Regions from separate parts of the Bacillus sp. GM2 genome, predicted to be linked through region 4. Evidence: predicted binding sites of a transcription regulator. Region 4 holds the regulator's gene; each other region holds the start of a gene.
The links. Region 4 encodes Rex, which represses fermentation and respiration genes when NADH is low (regulators of the CRP and FNR family bind a similar motif). Its sites were predicted from a motif close to TTGTGAAATATTTCACAA; they were not measured.

Region 1: the regulator Rex is predicted to act here: its motif matches at 1,579-1,596, upstream of ACVC9U_RS09045 (nitrate/nitrite transporter).
Region 2: the regulator Rex is predicted to act here: its motif matches at 3,369-3,386, upstream of ACVC9U_RS09055 (YwiC-like family protein).
Region 3: the regulator Rex is predicted to act here: its motif matches at 2,271-2,288, upstream of yumC (ferredoxin--NADP reductase 2).

The regions. Positions count from the first base shown of each region.
Region 1 covers NZ_JBRKSZ010000007.1:1,592,434-1,597,101, reverse strand. Annotated here, with positions in the region: gene ACVC9U_RS09050 (Crp/Fnr family transcriptional regulator) at 1-169, opposite strand, end outside; gene ACVC9U_RS09045 (nitrate/nitrite transporter) at 316-1,500, opposite strand; gene ACVC9U_RS09040 (DUF2164 domain-containing protein) at 1,721-1,960, shown strand; gene ACVC9U_RS09035 (Crp/Fnr family transcriptional regulator) at 2,004-2,672, shown strand; gene ACVC9U_RS09030 (nitric-oxide reductase large subunit) at 2,828-4,668, shown strand, end outside.
Region 2 covers NZ_JBRKSZ010000007.1:1,597,208-1,601,875, reverse strand. Annotated here, with positions in the region: gene ACVC9U_RS09075 (DUF438 domain-containing protein) at 60-1,301, opposite strand; gene ACVC9U_RS09070 (DUF1858 domain-containing protein) at 1,298-1,540, opposite strand; gene ACVC9U_RS09065 (TIGR04053 family radical SAM/SPASM domain-containing protein) at 1,629-2,732, opposite strand; gene ACVC9U_RS09060 (cyclic nucleotide-binding domain-containing protein) at 2,845-3,312, opposite strand; gene ACVC9U_RS09055 (YwiC-like family protein) at 3,462-4,184, shown strand; gene ACVC9U_RS09050 (Crp/Fnr family transcriptional regulator) at 4,230-4,668, opposite strand, start outside.
Region 3 covers NZ_JBRKSZ010000007.1:298,552-303,219, reverse strand. Annotated here, with positions in the region: gene ACVC9U_RS02450 (3D domain-containing protein) at 1-110, opposite strand, end outside; gene ACVC9U_RS02445 (YuiB family protein) at 245-565, opposite strand; gene ACVC9U_RS02440 (YuiA family protein) at 640-768, opposite strand; gene ACVC9U_RS02435 (NAD(P)/FAD-dependent oxidoreductase) at 959-2,176, opposite strand; gene yumC (ferredoxin--NADP reductase 2) at 2,534-3,532, shown strand; gene ACVC9U_RS02425 (hypothetical protein) at 3,567-3,767, opposite strand; gene ACVC9U_RS02420 (cold-shock protein) at 3,910-4,134, shown strand; gene ACVC9U_RS02415 (GNAT family N-acetyltransferase) at 4,239-4,668, opposite strand, start outside.
Region 4 covers NZ_JBRKSZ010000008.1:306,482-311,149, forward strand. Annotated here, with positions in the region: gene groL (chaperonin GroEL) at 1-50, opposite strand, end outside; gene groES (co-chaperone GroES) at 95-379, opposite strand; gene ACVC9U_RS16315 (CPBP family intramembrane glutamic endopeptidase) at 605-1,339, shown strand; gene ACVC9U_RS16320 (YdiK family protein) at 1,339-1,530, shown strand; gene tatC (twin-arginine translocase subunit TatC) at 1,575-2,342, opposite strand; gene ACVC9U_RS16330 (twin-arginine translocase TatA/TatE family subunit) at 2,360-2,533, opposite strand; gene ACVC9U_RS16335 (redox-sensing transcriptional repressor Rex) at 2,572-3,216, opposite strand; gene moaC (cyclic pyranopterin monophosphate synthase MoaC) at 3,220-3,726, opposite strand; gene ACVC9U_RS16345 (ABC-F family ATP-binding cassette domain-containing protein) at 3,873-4,668, shown strand, end outside.

The DNA of each region.
Region 1 (4,668 bases), on a different contig from region 4:
CGATTTGGACAAGTCCCGACTGAATAAGATACAGTTCCTCCGCATCCATCCCTTCTTGAAAAAGGAATGTGTCCTGCCTGATTTTTCGTCGTGTACTGATTGATTCCAGCAAGTGATGCAGATCGTCTGAGAGCAAATCTGTGTCTGATTTTCTAACAGAAATATTCATTGAGCGTCACCCCTTTAGCAGTTCTTATTTTAACGTTAAATAAGGCTGAGTGACCTTTTAAATATAAACAATATTGTGAACTTATGAATAAAGTCCCAAAAAAGAGCCTGAGCACATCAGCTCAAGGCTCCTTTTGCAGGAAAGGTTTATAAATGGTTCGTCTTCGTTTTGGTCGATGTTTTGCTCACTTCCTGAAAATACATCCAGACCACGATCACAAAGCTGGCAAGGGCTGCTTCTGACAGCGCCATGAATCCGATCGCATAATGGCCGGTTGCCTGAAAAACGCTTGACAGGATGAGTGGCGGGAAGAATCCTCCCAAGCCGCCCATCGCTGATACAATCCCATTGACGATGCCGGCCTGATTTGAAAAATAAAGCGGCACGAGCTTAAAGATGATCCCGTTTCCAAGACCGGCGCATACGGCAACGGTTAATACCCCAAATCCGTAAAGTCCGAGGCTGGGCGAAAAGGCCAATAAAATCCCTGACAAGGTACAGCCGGCAAATACATACATCAACAGCTTCAGCGGGTTGAATTTGTCCGCGAGCCAGCCGCCAACAGGCCTCAGAAAAGTGGCGACAGCGATAAATCCGGCGGTTCTAAGCCCTGAATCAACGGGATCAAGCCCGAAGTGATTAACAAGAAAGTTCGGAAGATAAATCGTAAACGCGACGAAAGATCCGAATGTAATGAAGTAAAACAAGCTTAAAAACCATAATGTCTGATTTCGGTAGACTGCCTTCATTTGCTCTGTTACAGAAACCGTCACTTTTGTTTCTTTTCGATCTCCAAGGATAAAGTTCAATAAAGCGAATACGGCGACTAACACGATGTACATCCGCACCGTATTTTCCCACCCGGCTGTCTTTGCTACGACAGGAGCGGCAAACGTGGTAATCGCTGTACCGACGTTCCCGGCGCCGTAGATCCCATTGACAAACCCGTGTTTTTCTTTAGGGTAGTATTTCGGCAATGATGTGACCCCGATGGAAAAGACCGCTCCGCCGATGCCGAGGAAGAATCCGCCAAGGATCAAGTCGAACAGCGAATCGGCTGTGCTGATCCAAAAAATCGGGAACAGAAGCAGCACAAAGCTGATCATGAACGTGATTCTCGCACCAAATCTGTTTGTGTAGTATCCCAGCGGAATCCTCAGAAGCGAGCCGAGTATGACCGGAATGGCCGTGACAAGGGATATCTCGCTGTCTGTCAGGGCGATGTCCTGCTTAATGTGGGGCATTAAAGAGGAAATCAACACCCAAACCATAAATCCTGCGACTAAACTAAATGACTGCAGCGGTAATTGTATTTTTTGACGATTTACCATTGCGTTTTTGCTCCTTTCAAAGGGAAAAATGAATAAATCAATCAGCATGTTTATCTTACAAAAAGTCTTTTAAAAACATTGTGAATTACGTCACACGGTCATTCGTTTGATTCGTGTTTAATATCGGTAAGTGAGGGATAGTAAACGGATGTAAAAAATAAATGGTTCATTTGCGGACTTTTTCGTTTATCATGAAAATAAAAAAAGGAGTGCCGCTTTTATGTTTATAAAGCTTACGCAAGAAGAAAAACAAGCGATTATCGAGGAAATCAAACGCTTTTATGTTGAAGAAAGGGGAGAAGAGGTTGGAGACATCGCGGCGATTCAAATGTTTGAATTCGTAAAGGAAAAGCTGGGCCCTTACTTTTATAATCAGGCGCTGAAGGACAGCCGCAGAGTCGTGGAAGAGAAGGCAGCGGCGATTGAAGAAGAGCTCTTTGCGCTGGAGCGCCGCCTGTGACAACGCGCTCTCCTTTAGCAAAACCGAAGGGATTGAAAGACCAATGGAGTTTCTGAAGCAATTTATGATTTTCAGCGGGCTGAATGATGAAGAGTTCAAACAAATCGAGCAAATCGCGGTCAAGCGCACCTATCAGCCGAGAATGTTTGTTTTTATGGAAGGGGAAGAGAGGGAAGCGGTATTCTTCATTAAATCCGGTCTTGTTAAAGCTTTTAAAATCGATGAAGACGGCAATGAGCAAGTGATTTCGATTCTGCAAAGCGGGGATATGTTCCCCCATGTCGGCTTTTTTGACCGCTCCCCATACCCGGCAACAGCCGAAGCCGTTCAGGAAACCGAGTTGATCGTAATCCGCATCGCTGATTTTAATGAACTTTTGATGAAATATCCGGAAATGACAATAAAAGTGATGCAAATCATGGGGAAAAAGATTCTCGATTTGCAAGAGCGGATCCAGGGTTTTATTTCAAAAGATGTCCAGCACCGCTTGACGCATGTATTAATGAAGCTCGCTGCAGAACATGGCATTCCTCAAGAAAAAGGGGTCTACATCAGCCTGCCCATTACCAATCAGGATTTTGCGAACATGGTCGGAACGTCAAGGGAAACGATTAACCGTACATTAAATGAAATGAAAAAGAAAAATCTGCTGACAGCTGACAGGAGCGGAATTTTCATACATGATACAGACTGGCTGAACGGCTGCAATTGAAGGATAAGATGAAGGCTTTCCATTGAACAACAGATGGAAAGCCTGTTTTTATTTTGTTCACAAATCCGCCATTATTTAAGTGATCTGGTTCACAACCGGTGTGCTGCATATCCAGTATCTTAGGACATGCAAAATCAAAAAAGGAGTGAACCGCAATGGAAGTTCAAAGAAAGACGGTGCCCGTTAAAAAAGCATCAAAAAACGGTTTTTTGAAATCTGTTCTCGTCTTTACTTTAATCGTTAGTTTTTCGGTGCTGCTTTTGGGAGGCTATTGGATCTTCAAAGGACTTGCACCAAGACCAGTTGAAGTGTCCGGGCCAAACGGAGAGGTGCTCATGACCAAATCGTCCATTTCAGGCGGTCAGGCCGTATTTCAAAAATACGCGCTGATGGATTATGGCACGATTTTGGGGCACGGATCTTACATGGGGCCTGATTACACGGCCGAAGCCCTGAAAATCTATACGGAAGGGATGCAGGATTTTAAGGCGGAGGCACGATACGGCAAGCGCTTTAAACAACTTTCAGATGAAAAGCAGTCCACCATCCGGAATCAAGTCATCCGCGAAATGAGAAAAAACCGTTATAATCGCGCGTCAGATACATTGAAGCTGACAGATGCGCAGGTTTATGGATTGCAGCAAGTGCGTGATCATTACCGCAATGTCTTTACAAAAGGAGACGGCTGGGGGCTTGAGCCCGGTTTAATTAAAGAAAGCCACATGCCTAAACGCGACAGAGCGTGGGTTGACAGCGAAGACCAAATCACGCAGATCTCCGATTTTATCTTCTGGACGGCATGGCTTTCCAGTACATTAAGGCCTGGCGACGACATTACGTACACGAACAACTGGCCGTATGATGAAGATGCCGGAAACACGATGTCATTTGCCGCCGTTTGGTGGAGCGGCGCAAGCGTCACCATCCTTATTTTATTTGTCGGCATTATTCTATTCGTGTTTTACCGTTACAAGCTTGGAATGAAAGAGGCTTATCAGGAAGGGGCGTTTCCGGTATTTGATCTGGATAAACAGCCGCTTACGGCATCACAGGTTAAAACCGGAAAATATTTCGCCGTTGTGTCGCTGCTGTTTTTTGTTCAGGCTATGTTCGGAGCTTTGCTTGCCCACTATTATATTGAGCCGGACAGCTTTTTTGGGATCGATTGGATCAGGGATATGTTGCCATTCAGCATATCTAAGGGATTTCACCTCCAGCTGGCGATCTTCTGGATTGCGACTTCATGGCTCGGTATGGGCATTTATGCAGCGCCGCTTGTCGGAGGCCGCGAGCCGAAAAGGCAGGGGCTGCTTGTCGATATTCTGTTTTGGGCGCTGATCGTCCTTGTCGGCGGAAGCATGGCCGGCGAATGGCTCGGAGCGAAAGGCCTTTTAGGAAATAACTGGTTCTTATTCGGCCACCAAGGAATGGAATATATTGAACTCGGCCGCTTCTGGCAGGTCATTCTCGCACTCGGCATGCTGATATGGCTGTTTATCGTTTTCAGAGGCATTAAGAGCGGCCTCAAGCGGGAATCTGATAAAGGCGGTTTGATTCATCTGCTGTTTTATTCTTCGATCGCCATTCCGCTGTTTTACGGTGCAGCCTTTTTCTTTAATCCCGGCACAAATATTACAATGTCGGATTTTTGGCGGTGGTGGATTATCCATCTTTGGGTGGAAGGGATTTTTGAAGTCTTTGCCGTCGTGGTCATCGGCTTTTTGCTCGTGCAAATGAACCTGGTTACGAAAAAATCGACCGTCAGAACGCTTTATTTTCAACTGACGATCCTGCTGGGGAGCGGTGTCATCGGGATCGGACATCATTACTATTACAACGGTTCTTCCGAAGTTTGGATCGGCCTTGGTTCCGTCTTCTCATGCCTGGAAGTGATTCCTCTTACCCTGCTTGTATTGGAAGCTTATGAACAATACAAGATGATGAAAGACGGCGGCCATCATTTCCCGTATAAAGCAACGTTCTGGTTCTTGATTTC
Region 2 (4,668 bases), on a different contig from region 4:
CAGGAGGGGGAGAGGGAGGACAAAAAAACAGCCTGCATGGAAGCGGGCTGTCGAATGGGTCAATCGCTCGTGTTCAAAATTCTCTTTTCCCCGGTAATCTCTTGAATCGGGGCGATGTTCTGGGTGAATTCCAAAGTTCCGATATAGCGGCCGTTTTCATCGCGTACGGCAAAATAGCGGATGAACACGTATTTGTCTTTAAATTTGATCCAAAAGTCTTCAACGTCTTTTTTGCCTGATTTAAAGTCGTCAAGAAGTTTGTTGACGATATGGACGCTTGCCGGCGGATGGCAGTTTTGGACGGTCCGGCCGATTACGGCTTTTGTCCTTGCGAAAATCCGTTCCTTTCCGTGTGAAAAATAGCGGACCACATCGTTTTCATCGATGAAGGTGATATCGACCGGAAGATGGTTCATCATGTGCTCAAGCTGGGCCACGGACAGAATACCAGTAGGGAGCCTGACATATCCGTCAGCCGCCTCTTCTGTTGTTTTGAGCTGATGGCGTTCAGGCTTCCACACCGTTTCCGGAGCAGTCAGGCAATATCCGATCTCGTCGCTTTCAGCCGCGATTTTCAGCCATTCGTCTTCTGTCAGCGTTCTGAGCGCCATCGGCAAGAGGATATTTTCTTCTTTATAAATCATTTCCGTGCCTTCTTGAATGATAAACGTTAGCTCGCGGATGACTTCATCTTTTTTGTCCGGCGTATACTCTTCCAACAAACGCTTCACTTCTTTGATGCTCTTGCGGATAAAATCATCGACAGCCCACATCACTTGGCTGGGCCCAGTAATTCCATACTTTTCTAAATAGGGGAAGAGAAGATTTTCTTTTCTGCTGTAATGTTTGTCGACGTCAGCTAGCAAATTTAAGTCTGCGAGCAGTTTGAGAATGTTGTCGCGATGATCTTCTTTTTCAAAGCGTTCCAAATGAAGCTGCATTTTAAAGTTCAAAAGGAGGTCGATTTCTTTATTTTCTTTCATAAATGTATGAACGGGATGGCCAGGCTGCTTGTCGGCGTCCGCGCGGTGAATGTCTTCAATCGATCCTTTAAACACAGCGGCGTGAACGGAGCAGAGCTCTTGGATCTCTTCAGGTGTAATGCCTTCTTCCTTCATCAACGCCTGTTCCAGCTGGGCGATTTCTTCGGCATTGACTGAGCCGAATGCCTTTTCGAACCGTTTTTTGACGTCGGCAAGCGGCTTTCCTTTATGAAGGTCGATGATGATCTCCTTCAGAAGCTGCTTTTTTTCCTCAGGCAGACCTTGCTGCGTTTCCCGATTGTTAATGATTTCGCTCATTGTTTTTCTCCTTTCCAAACGGGGTCAAATCCGTGTGCTTTCAATATGTCTAAGACATGGTTCCATTCGATTTGCATCATTCGCGCGCCTTTTGGAATCGTCATGATGCGCCCGGCTGTTTCCAGCATGCCGGGCTTTGTAATATTTTGAAACCCGGCATCCTTCATCACGGCTTTTAGTTCAGGATGCAATGTGCAAAGTTTGTAAACGGAATCGTCCAAATCAATTTTTTTATGCAAGGGATCACATCCTTTGATAGTGATGATCATTCTCATCTATACCGTAATACAAGGAAGCTGAAAAAAATGTGACGTACATCACATTTTTTTAGCGCAAAGCCTTCGGAATATAAATGCAGCTCGGATCGCTTTCTAGGTAATCGCCTGTCAGAGCATAAGCACGCGAGCGCGAACCGCCGCACACATGACGGAATTCACAGACGCCGCATTTCCCTTTAAATCCGTCCGGATTTCGAAGATCCTTAAAGATCGGTGATTCGCGGTAAATCTCAGCCAGCGGCTGTTCGCGGATGTTTCCGGCTTTAACCGGCAGGAGTCCGCTTGGATATACATCACCGATATGGGAGATAAACATGAACCCGTTGCCATCGTTCACACCTTTCGGAGCCCGGCCCAATCCGCCGATGGCATCCATTTTTCCTTTCTGCAATGCGTGTTCATAGCGGATTTTCATGTTGGGGTTTTTCGCTTCCCGCATTTTTTGTTGAATAACGACCCGTCGGTAGTGCTGGGCTGCTGTCGTTTTGATGTCAAAAGGCGCTTCTTTTGCCAAACGGCTGAGCCAAAGAAAGACTTTTTCATGGTCCACCGGCGAAATCATATCTTTCCGCTTCGCGCGGCCTGTCGGGACGAGAAAAAATACACTCCATAATACACAGTTCAATTCTTCGATCAGCTTTGCCATTTCATCCAGGTAATCGATGTTATAAGCGGATATAACGGTATTAATCTGCAGAGGCAGATGGCATTCATGAATGTAGCGTATGGCCTTCATGGTCAGGTCAAAGGAACCGTCCGTTCCTCGAAAATGATCATGAATCTCTCGGGTTGGGCCGTCCAAGCTGAACGCCCATCGGGATAAGCCGATTTCTTTTGCTGATTGAATCGCTTCTCTTGTAACATTCGGCGTGGCACTCGGGGTCATAGAGACGCGAACCCCTTTTTGGACGGCATACTCAATAATGGCGAATACGTCGTCTCTCATTAAAGGGTCACCCCCTGTCAGCACGAGGAGGGGATTGTCCATCGCATGAATTTGATCAATTAAATCTTTTCCCTCTTTCAGGGTGAGCTCCCGCAGATCGCGTTTATTTTGAGCCGATGCCCGGCAATGAAGGCACTTGAGCTCGCACGCTCTTGTCAGCTCCCAAATGACGATAAACGGAGACTTGTCGAAATCGCAATGTATCATCTTTCATCTGTCCTTTCGTTTGCATTCATGTGTATCGTAGCGGAAATGAAAAAGAAAAAAAGTTAAGTAGATCACATTTAGAAAAGGAAGGGAAAGAAGGGGGAGGCCCTTCTCACGCGTCGTCTTCTGCGGAGGAGTTGAGGTAACGCAAAAAAAGCTGGTAGGAAAAATACAAATTCTGCTGAAGCAGCATGAGAAAGTTCGTCTGTAATTGGCGGTTATAAGTCATCATTTTTTTGAAAGTATGAAATGGAATTTCAAGTACGGCGGTTTCTGCGGCAGTGTTGACTGAAATAAACGGAGATACGAAAGGTTCGCCTTTTTGATCAATAGGGAAAACATCGCCTTTTTCCCACTCGGCGATCGTTCGGGATTCTTCTGGAAGTCTTCTGTCAGAAAAATGAACTTCCCCTTTTAAAACAAAATAGACGGATTGCGAATGAAGGAACGATCGCGAATGCTGAGATGGCTGGATATCGATCACCTTCCCGTTTTTCAGCAGCCTTTTGATGATCGGAAGGGGTACCCCGAGAAACATAGGAAGATTTTTCAGAAACAATAAGTAGTCAAACCGGTCCATGGTATATCCTCCTTCTATATATTAGCATTTAGTATAAAGCGCCGGGCTGGAGGGCGCAGTGATTTATTTCACACGCCTGTATGCAAAATGTCACTGTGTAAAAAAGACGAAACTTTTATAATGTAATAGAAAAGAAGGGAGGATGCTTGATGAAAGTGTTCATACCGAAGCAGCACGGCGCCTGGGCGATGCTTGTCATCCCGTTTGTTCTCGGCATGTTCGCCGGGGGCGCGGATGTAAAGCATATTCCGCTGTTCTGCGGATGGCTGTCTCTATATCTAGCGGCATTTCCGGCTACGATGATGGTGAAGAAGAAAAATATCGTTTACTATCAAAAATGGGTTCTCATCTACGGCATTCCGGCCATCGTTTTCCTGCTTATTTCGGTCTGGCTGGAGCCGCGGCTCGTTTTTCTAGGGCTGCCGCTGTTTCCGCTCTTTCTCATCAATCTTTATTATGCGAAAAGAAACAACGACAGGGCGCTTTTAAATGATATTGCTGCAATCCTTGTTTTCAGCGCGGGCGGGCTTGCAAGCTTCTGGATGGGAGCGGGGAAGCTTGATGGTGAAGCATTGTTTGTTTTTATCCAGTCCGCTTTGTTTTTCACAGGGAGCGCCTTTTATGTCAAGTCGATGATCCGCGAAAAGAAAAACAATCGGTTTAAACTTTATTCATGGGGATACCACGTATTCCTGCCGTTCATCTCGCTGGCCGCGGGGGCAGGATGGGCCGTGCTTGGTGTAGTGCCGAGCAGTTTCAGAGCGTGGTTTTTACATGGAAAGAAACTGTCGATTAAGACAATCGGAATCTCAGAGCTGGTGAATGCCTGTTTCTTTATGGCCGTGTTGATCGTTTTTCTGCTGCAAACGTAAAAAACAAGGACACTGTGCTTCATGTCCTTGTTTGTTTTCGTTTTTTCAGTCGATATTGCAGATGTCGAGCGGGCAGTTTTCACAGTCGATTTCGCGTTTTAAATAGTTGAGCTGATGAATGACGATTTTTCCCGAGTCCTCAATTGAAATGACACCGTTCTTCCGGAGGTCGCTCAGCATGCGGTTGATGCTCTCCCTTGCGGCGGCACAGAATTTCGCCAGATCCTGGTTCGTCAGCACAATATTGATGAGAATCCCGTCGCTTCTTGTGATGCCGTAGCTGTTTGCGAGACGGATCAAGGTGGAGTAGAGCGCGCCTTTTTTACCATTCAGCAAAAGGTCGCGGATTTTCGATTGAATCTTTCGCAAATGCGTGCTCATCCATTTCATAAACTCAAACGTCAGTGCACCGTTTTGTATGAGTTCTTTTTCAAGCTTATCTTTATTGATGACCAACACTTCGCCATCAGAGAGGATCTTTGCG
Region 3 (4,668 bases), on a different contig from region 4:
GCCCAGCTGGATATATCCTGTGCCTCCACGCCTGAAACGGCAAAGAAGGTCGTCATAAAAGCAAGGACAAACAAAACTGTCATCAAGAAACGCCGGAACATAGTCATCACTTTTCTCAATTCTTCCACTCCTCTCACCATCTAGTTGTTTCCAAGTGGAAAAAGAAATATTCAGATGGCGGAAAAGTTTTGAGAAAAGTGAAAAAATTAACCGCAAAAAAACCCTCTCCCTTGAAGAAGAAGGCTTAAAACATTTGATATCCCCTTTTTCGCAGCGCTTTAATCGTAACGCCCGACAACAGGGCCCCGGCCATTCCGCTGGCTAAAATGATGATATCGGCAGCAGCCAATGAAGCCACTCTGTCAAAAAGGCCGGAAAATGCCTCTCCCGGCGCCTCTACATAGCGAATAAGCTTTTCTTTATTCACAATGAAAAGGCATACAATTGGATAAATGACAGCCATGATCCATGACATCCTGAGCAGCATATTCAGCAGAAAACCGATACCGAAAAACAGGACGAAAAATAAGACAACTGAAATGATGACAACTGGTAAACTAATCAAAGCCTCCACCCCCAATTCACCTCTTTTAGTGTACATTGGGGAAGGAACTTGAGTCAATCATTGGAAAGCGGCGATCAGCGGTCTTTTCCCGTTCCCTTGCAGTTGCTGCACGTTTCCGAACCGCCAAGCAGAAGCTGAAAATAGCCTTTTCCCGAACAGAAAGTACAGGTTGATTCAAGGCGATGGGTTGACGTCGTCTTCATTAGATACACACCTTTTTTCTTAATTTTCTGATAATATATCATGAACATTGTCAATAATAAAGTCAGAAAATATAACAGATCATTTGATGTAAGCGCTTAAAAGCTAAGCTTTCTTCCTTTTTCTTTCGTTTTTGAAGTTTTTAACCCCGAATAAAAAGCCCGCAGCTTCCGCTGCAGGCTTCGATTCCGCTTAGAAAAATTTAAACTTGCCTTTTTTCAGAACAAGTCCCGGCCCGCCGATCAGGAACAGCGAGCGGTTGTCGATGATTTTTTTCATCATGGACGCCGTCGTTCCCGTCATCTTTCTCCCGAATGCGACGCCGATTGCATCATGTTCGCCGAGAGAAGCGACAGAGCCTTTATTATCGAATGAGAACGTTTCCGTTTCTTTGCCGTGAATCAGTGCGGCCAAATTGTTTGCGCACGTTTCGCCCTGCTGCATGGAAATCTGCGCAGTCGGCGGATAAGGCCTTTCGGTTTCTTCATTTATGATCAGCGAGCAGTCTCCGATAACAAATATATCATCATGGCCTTCAACGCGCAGATCAGGCTTTACCTTCACACGGCCGCGCATGTTTTCAAAGCCTGATTCTTCTATGATCGGGTTGCCGCGGACACCTGCGGCCCATACGACAGTGCCTGCTTTGATTTCTTCGGTCTGATTGTCTTTTCCACAGATGATTCCGTCAGGCGTGCATTCTTTCACAGCCGTGCCGATTTTGAATTCAACGCCTTTTCCTTCAAGGTAGTTGACCGCATAATCGACAAGCTCCGGATCAAAGCCCGGGAGAACGGACGGCGCGGCTTCCACGCATATTAAACGAACCTGCTGGCGATCGATATCGTATTCGCGGCACAGCTCAGGAATGCGGTTGCCCAATTCGCCCAAAAATTCAATGCCGGTAAAACCCGCTCCTCCGACAACGATCGTCAGGCGTTCCGGGCGCTTCTCGGCTTCTGTGTTATACGTCGCAAACTGATATTCAATGTGCTCGCGAAGCTGCCGGGACGAGTTGATGTTTGAAATGGAGAAAGCATACTCTTTCAATCCAGAAATTCCGAAAGTTTCAGGGACGGCCCCCAGCGCTACGACAAGATAGTCGTAACTAAGCTCGCCGGTTTCAAGGACGACTTTCTTTCCTTCTTTATCGATTTTCTTTACCGTATCCTGAACGAAATTGACACGGGATGTATTGATGACGTCTTTAATCTGATAGCGGCATCTGTCATGATGAAGCGTACCTGCGCTCGCTTCGTGCATCCAGGTTGTCTCATAATGATAATTGTGCTTGTTGACAAGCGTAACATCCGCTTCATTGACGCCGATTTTTTTAACAAGTCTCGTAACGGTCATTAATCCACCATAACCTGCACCTAATACTACTACTTTTGGCTTATTCAACGGAATCACATCCACCTTTTCTGTATTTTACTGCTAAGCCGGATTAAAAATAGCCTTTGGGTTATCTTCTGCCGGCTTCAGGCTTTTTATGAAAAAAAGTTTGTGAAACCCTTCACTTTAATTTACCGAACAACGGAATGTTTTTCGGCTGTGCGTCGAAAAATATTCACGAATCTTTAACAAAATGTTCACAACTACATCATAGCCGCTCGCTTTTGCTTTTTCAAGATTAAATATGCTCGGGCGGCAGACTTTAGATCAGACGGTAATATTTTCCGATCTTAAAAAAACAGACGCGCTCGTATTTATTTTATGTGATATGATATAATTAAGAACAATTTTCATTTAGGGGGCATTATTTTCATGCGTGAAGACTCAAAAGTATATGACATTACAATTATCGGGGGCGGCCCTGTCGGCTTGTTTACCGCATTTTACGGCGGAATGCGGCAAGCGAGCGTCAAAATTATCGAAAGCCTGCCGCAGCTAGGCGGTCAGCTGTCCGCTTTGTATCCCGAAAAATACATATACGATGTAGCCGGGTTCCCTAAAATCCGCGCTCAGGAGCTGGTCGACAATTTAAAAGAGCAAATGGCGAAATTTGATCAGACCGTTTGTCTGGAACAAGCCGTCGAAAGCGTTGAAAAACAAGCAGACGGCATTTTCAAGCTCGTCACCAACAAAGAAATCCATTATTCTAAAACGGTGATTATTACAGCCGGAAACGGAGCATTCCAGCCGAGAAAGCTCGAGCTTGAATCTGCGGCACAATACGAGAATGCAAACCTTCATTACTTTATAGATGATCTGAATCAATTTGCGGGCAAACGCGTTGCGGTGTTGGGCGGCGGCGACTCCGCCGTCGACTGGGCGCTCATGCTGGAACCGATCGCTAAAGAGGTGTCAATTATTCATCGCCGCGATAAATTCCGCGCACATGAACACAGCGTCGAAAACCTGCACAATTCAAAAGTCAATGTGCTGACACCGTTTGTTCCGACCGAACTGATCGGCGCCGAGCGGATTGAACAGATCGTCATCGAGGAAGTGAAAGGCGAGAGAAAAGAAATCATCGAAGTCGACGATGTGATCGTCAACTTCGGCTTTGTTTCATCTCTCGGACCAATCAAAAACTGGGGGCTTGAAATCGAGAAAAATTCGATCGTCGTCAAGTCCACAATGGAAACGAACATCGAGGGATTCTATGCAGCCGGTGACATCTGCACATACGAAGGAAAAGTCAAGCTGATTGCCAGCGGATTTGGAGAAGCACCGACCGCTGTCAATAATGCAAAAGCTTACATGGATCCTAAAGCGCGCGTGCAGCCGCTGCACTCTACAAGCATGTTTGAAAACAAATAAAAATGAAAAGGAGCCTGACACCGGCTCCTTTTCATTATATGATATTCAAATATGAGAAGATCGTTCCCAAAATCAGCACAATCGTTAAGATACCGACCACTCCCGCCGCAGTCAAGACAATCCGGTCCGTAATTTTCTGTGCTTTTGGAAGCGGTTTTTCGCAGCCGCATGCTTCACAGACTTTTGAATCGTAAGGCGTAAGCCCGCCGCAGCTTCTGCAGTTGATTTTTTCCATGGTTGAACCCCTTTTCTTTACTGGGCTTGGACTCTAAATAAACCTGTCCAGTATAGAATAACAAATTGACGAATAGAATGTCTTAAGATTCACAAAATATTCTTAAATGAACTCCAAAAAACCCTTGTTAGGAAGTGACGATATGTCTTACTACAACAATCGCAATCAAGAGCCTTTGCCAAAGGAAGATATCAGTACGTGGGAATGTACCGCTGAGGACTGCAACGGATGGATGAGAAAAAATTTCACGAGCAGCGATCGCCCTCTATGCCCTCTGTGCAACAAGGAAATGGTAAGCGGAAGCCGCTATATCACCTCAATCACCAACAACACGAGCAATCTCAACCGAATCTTTAACCAGAAATAAACACGATTGTTCCGGAAGCCCCGTTGCAAAAACCTTGCTCAGCACTTGAGCGGGGTGGCTGCATTGCTTCCTTCCGGCATTTCCCGAGCGAAGCGGAAAACAGATTATGTTAAATCTTTTACCAAAAGAATCTCATCCCGAATCGGTATGCCGTTATCAGCGGCAAAGGGAATTTCAGGCTTTACTTTTCTTGCTTCTTCAACTGCGTTTACATACAGCTCGGCCATTGTATAGCCTCTCTTTTGATAAAACATAAACGCCCGCATATTATCGTTCGTCGTGATCAGTTTAATCGATTGACACTGTTTTCGCTTTGCAGCACGTTCCACTTCGTTTAAAAGGAGTGAGCCGATCCCTTTGTTTTCGGCAATACTGTCCAAGGAGACGACTTCACATTCGTTTCCGGCGATGAAGTACGTAATCAGACCTTTTATATCACCTTTATCATCTGTCACAGCGAATCCTTCCAATTCATCGCAGCGGAATGTTCCGTGTGAATTGACCATGTCCGGACTTCCCCAATGCTTATGAAAA
Region 4 (4,668 bases):
CGCAGCATTGAACGGCGGGCTTCTTCGCTAAACTTAATATCTTTTGCCATGTTATTCGAACCTCCTATATAATTGTCTCGTTTTTATTTATGACTTAGCCGATAACAGCTAAAATGTCGCTTTCACGCAAGATTAAGTAGTCAGTACCTTCATATTTCACTTCGGTACCTGCATATTTTGAGAAGATGATGCGGTCGCCTGTTTTAACTTCTAATGCAACGCGCTCTCCGCTCTCTAACACACGGCCTGAACCGGCTGCAACCACTTTACCCTCTTGTGGTTTTTCTTTTGCGGAGTCAGGAAGTACGATTCCGCTGGCAGTTTTTTCTTCAGACTCAACGAGCTCAATGACAACGCGATCACCTAATGGCTTTAACAATGAAACAACCTCCTCAATATTTTCATATGTAATTTTAGCACTCGCACTCGGTGAGTGCTAACACAATTCTTATAATAAAGAATCTCCCAGGCAATTTCAAGTGATAAGGTCAAATTTTTTTGCGCTTACATTTCTCCGCATGTCCTTATCATCCTATAATTTAAAAAGAGTGTGTTACAATAAACATAGTCTGAATTAGATTTTTAGAAAAGGAGTACATAAAGCTTGAGAAAACAATACTGGTTTATTATATTGGCATACGTTCTCATGCAATTGTCGGCCGCCGTCGGCTTGCCTCTTCTTTACTTTTTGGGAGTGGGCAAAGGACAGCCAAAGGCTGAAGCCCAGCTTACATTGACAGGCGTCTGGTCTGTCATCGCGTTTACCCTCTGTCTCGTTATCGTGCTGCTGATTTTGCGGACGGTGCCGAAGACGACGCTTCGCAACCGGCCGAAAGCATCGGTTGGAGCATCAATCGGATGGGCGGTAGCCGGTGTTTTTCTCGCTTTGTTTTCGCAGTCAATTGCCGCTTCGATCGAAATGTACTTGTTCGGGGTCACCCCGGAATCGGAAAATACGCAGCGGATCATGGAAATCATCACCGCATTGCCGCTGATGGTGTTTGTCTCTTCTGTATTTGGTCCGATTCTTGAAGAAATCATTTTCAGAAAGATCATTTTCGGTGCAATCTATGAGAAAACGAATTTTTTCATTGCCGCTTTGTTCAGTTCGGTGCTCTTCTCGGTCGTCCATTTGGATTTCAGCCATCTGCTCATTTATACAGCAATGGGATTCACATTCGCCTTTTTATATGTCAGAACCAACCGGATTATCGTGCCTATTTTCGCCCATGTCGCCATGAATACGCTCGTCGTCTTACTGCAGACGTTCCGGGAGCCTATTGAAGAATATTTGAAACACGCCGAGAAAATGCAAATGATTATTGGAGGATTTCTATGATGAGAAGCCCTAAATTCTGGGGAGCGATTTATTTATTAACGGGTGTGCTGTTTACATATCTGGCGGCAACCTCGCCCGGAAGCATGTGGTCTTTTTACACGATCCTGCTGATGCTTTTCGCAGCCTATAATATCAGCATTTCCTTTAAAATGTTCGCCCTGGCCGGCAAGATGAAGCGAAAAGATCAATAGCCTTTTTTGTGAAGGAAAAGAGCCATTCTGAAAAAGAATGGCTCTTATTTTGTATGGTCGTTCAAAAACGCTTGATTTTCCTCTTGAATCATTGTTTTTTGCGCCTGCCTGTAGGATATTCTTGAAATCACGATACTGATTTCATAAAGAATGAGCAATGGCACTGAGACCATTAAATGCGACAAAAGCTCAGGCGGTGTAATGAGGGCCGCGATGACGAACAACACAAAATATGCGTATTTTCTGATTTTCGCCAAAAACATCGGCGTCACGAGGCCGAGCCTTGTGATAAACATGATGACCACAGGCATCTGAAACAATAAGCCAAAAGGAAGCGTCAACTGAAGCAGAAACTGAAAATATTCGTGTATTCCGATGACCTGGTTGACATTCAGATCATCTGAGACTCTCGTCATAAAGTCCACGACAAACGGAAATAAAATAAAGTAAGAAAAGGCAATGCCGCCTAAAAAAAGAATAATCGATATCGGAATATAGCTGAGCGTCACTTTTCGTTCCTTTTCATACAGCCCCGGGCTGATGAAAGCCCACAGCTGGTATAAAACAAGCGGCGAAGTCAAGACGGCGCCGATGATGAAAGCGAACTGCACGTACACAAATAAAGGATCGGTCAGCTTGAACGCGTTGAGCGTCAGCAGCTTCGCTTCATCCGTCTGCTGCAGATAGATAATCAGCGGCTTTGCCAATAAAAAGCCTGCCACAACAAATAAAACAAAAAAGAAAAAAGTGATCACAAGCCGTCTGCGTAGTTCTGTGATATGTTCTATCAGCGACATTTCTCTTTCCTTCATAAATATGTCATCCTATCCTACTGATCTTCTTTCTTTTTATCGGAATCGTCGTCAGCCAAACCTTTTGTCGCATTCTTAAACTCCCTCAGCGTGTTTCCCGCTGCTCTTCCCAGCTCGGGAAGTTTTTTCGGGCCGAATATCAGAAGCGCCACCACGACAATTAAAATAAAGCTTCCAGGACCGATTGGCATAAAGCCTGCCCCCTTTCCTTTATTTTTCGTTTTCCGTTTTACTTTTCCTGCATTGAATAATGTTTCATGAAATACACCAGCGACTGAAGTTCAACCGCCAAATCTATATGATGAATGCGAATGTGTTCCGGCACATTCAAGCGGGCCGGCGTGAAATTAAGAATGCCTTTAATGCCAAGCTCCACCAGCCTGTCTGTAATCGACTGTGCGGCTTGAGCCGGTACCGTCAAAATGGCGACGGGGATATCATCCGTCATATGCTCTTCAAGTCTATTCAGATCATAGACGGGAACACCGCCGACCTCGGTTCCGATTTTTTCCTCATTGATGTCAAACGCCATGGCGATTTTTGTATTATTATTTTTGATAAAATTGTAATGGAGAAAGGCTGTCCCCAAATTCCCCACGCCAATGAGCGTTACGTTCGTCATTTCATCCTGATCAAGCGTCTTTCTGAAAAAGGACAGCAAATAATTGACATTGTAGCCGTATCCTTTTTTTCCGAGCGCGCCGAAGTACGAGAAGTCCCTGCGGATGGTCGCAGAATCGACTTTGACGGCATCGCTCAGCTCAGCGGAAGATACACGCTGTTTTCCGGATGCATGAAGGTTTTTTAAAAAACGATAATATAATGGCAACCGTTTCGCTGTCGCTTGCGGAATTTTTGAATGATCCATGTTCATAAACTAATCCTCCATGTCTACATCAGCTTTTTCCCTTTTATAGTCACCGTTTTTCCCGCCTGTCTTTTCGAGAAGAAAGGTCGGTCCTATCACCATTCCCTTATCCGCCGCTTTGCACATGTCATATACGGTCAGCGCACATACGGAGGCCGAAGTTAACGCTTCCATTTCCACACCTGTGCTCCCTTTGGTCTTCACTTTAGATTGAATATGCAGGATGCTCTTCTGTTCTTTCTCCTCCCAGCGAAAGGCGATGTCGACTCCTTTCAGAGCGATCGGATGGCACATCGGGATGATGGCGGATGTCTGTTTTGCGGCCATGATTCCGGCCACTTGCGCCACCGACAATACATCGCCTTTTCCGATTTCCCGGTTTTTGATTTTTTCATGTACTGTTCGATTCATAGACACGCTTGAAACAGCCGCAGCTGTGCGTACTGAAGCTTCCTTTTCGCTTATATCAACCATCTTGGCTCTGCCTTGTTCATTAAAATGTGTAAACTCATTCATGTTCTGAACTCTCCTTATAACGATCATACACTATTTTTTTCATTCTGTCTTTTTCTTTGGCTAAAATCTTCCAGACTTCACTTAATTGTTTGCTGACTGCGCAGTGATAGGCTACACTTAAAATAGCAGACAAGAGGTGAAAGATCATGATGATTTTACAAGTGAACCAACTTTCAAAATCGTTTGGAGCCGATACGATTTTAACGAATATAAAACTCGAAGTCAGATCTCGGGACCGGATTGCGATCGTCGGACGCAACGGCGCCGGAAAATCGACTCTTCTAAAGATTATCGCAGGAAAACTTTCATATGAAAAGGGGGACATCATCAAGCCGAAAGATTTGACGATGGGCTACCTTGACCAGCACTCCGGCCTCGATTCCAAGCTGACGCTCAAAGAGGAATTGCTGTCGGTATTTGATTTTCTGAAAAAAATGGAAAAAGAAATGCGCGCGATCGAGGAAAAGATGGCGCAGGCCGGACCGGACATGCTTGAATCATTGATGAAGACGTATGACAGGCTTCAGCAGGAGTTCAAGGACAAAGGCGGCTACCAATATGAGGCAGAGGTCAGATCCGTCATGCACGGGCTCGGCTTTGCGGGATTTGACGACTCCGTCCGCGTCCAGGACTTAAGCGGAGGTCAAAAAACAAGGCTTGCCCTCGGAAAAATGCTTTTGACAAAACCCGACCTCCTCATTTTGGACGAACCGACAAACCACTTGGATATCGATACCCTGACATGGCTTGAACAATATTTGCAAAATTACAGCGGAGCGATTTTAATCGTTTCCCATGACAGGTACTTTCTTGACAAAGTGGTTACCCAAGTTTACGAGATCAGCCGGTCCCAAAGCAAAAAATATACCGGGAACTACAGCTCTTATCTCCAATTAAAAGCCGAACAGCTGGAAAAGGAAACAAAGCTTTATGAAAAGCAGC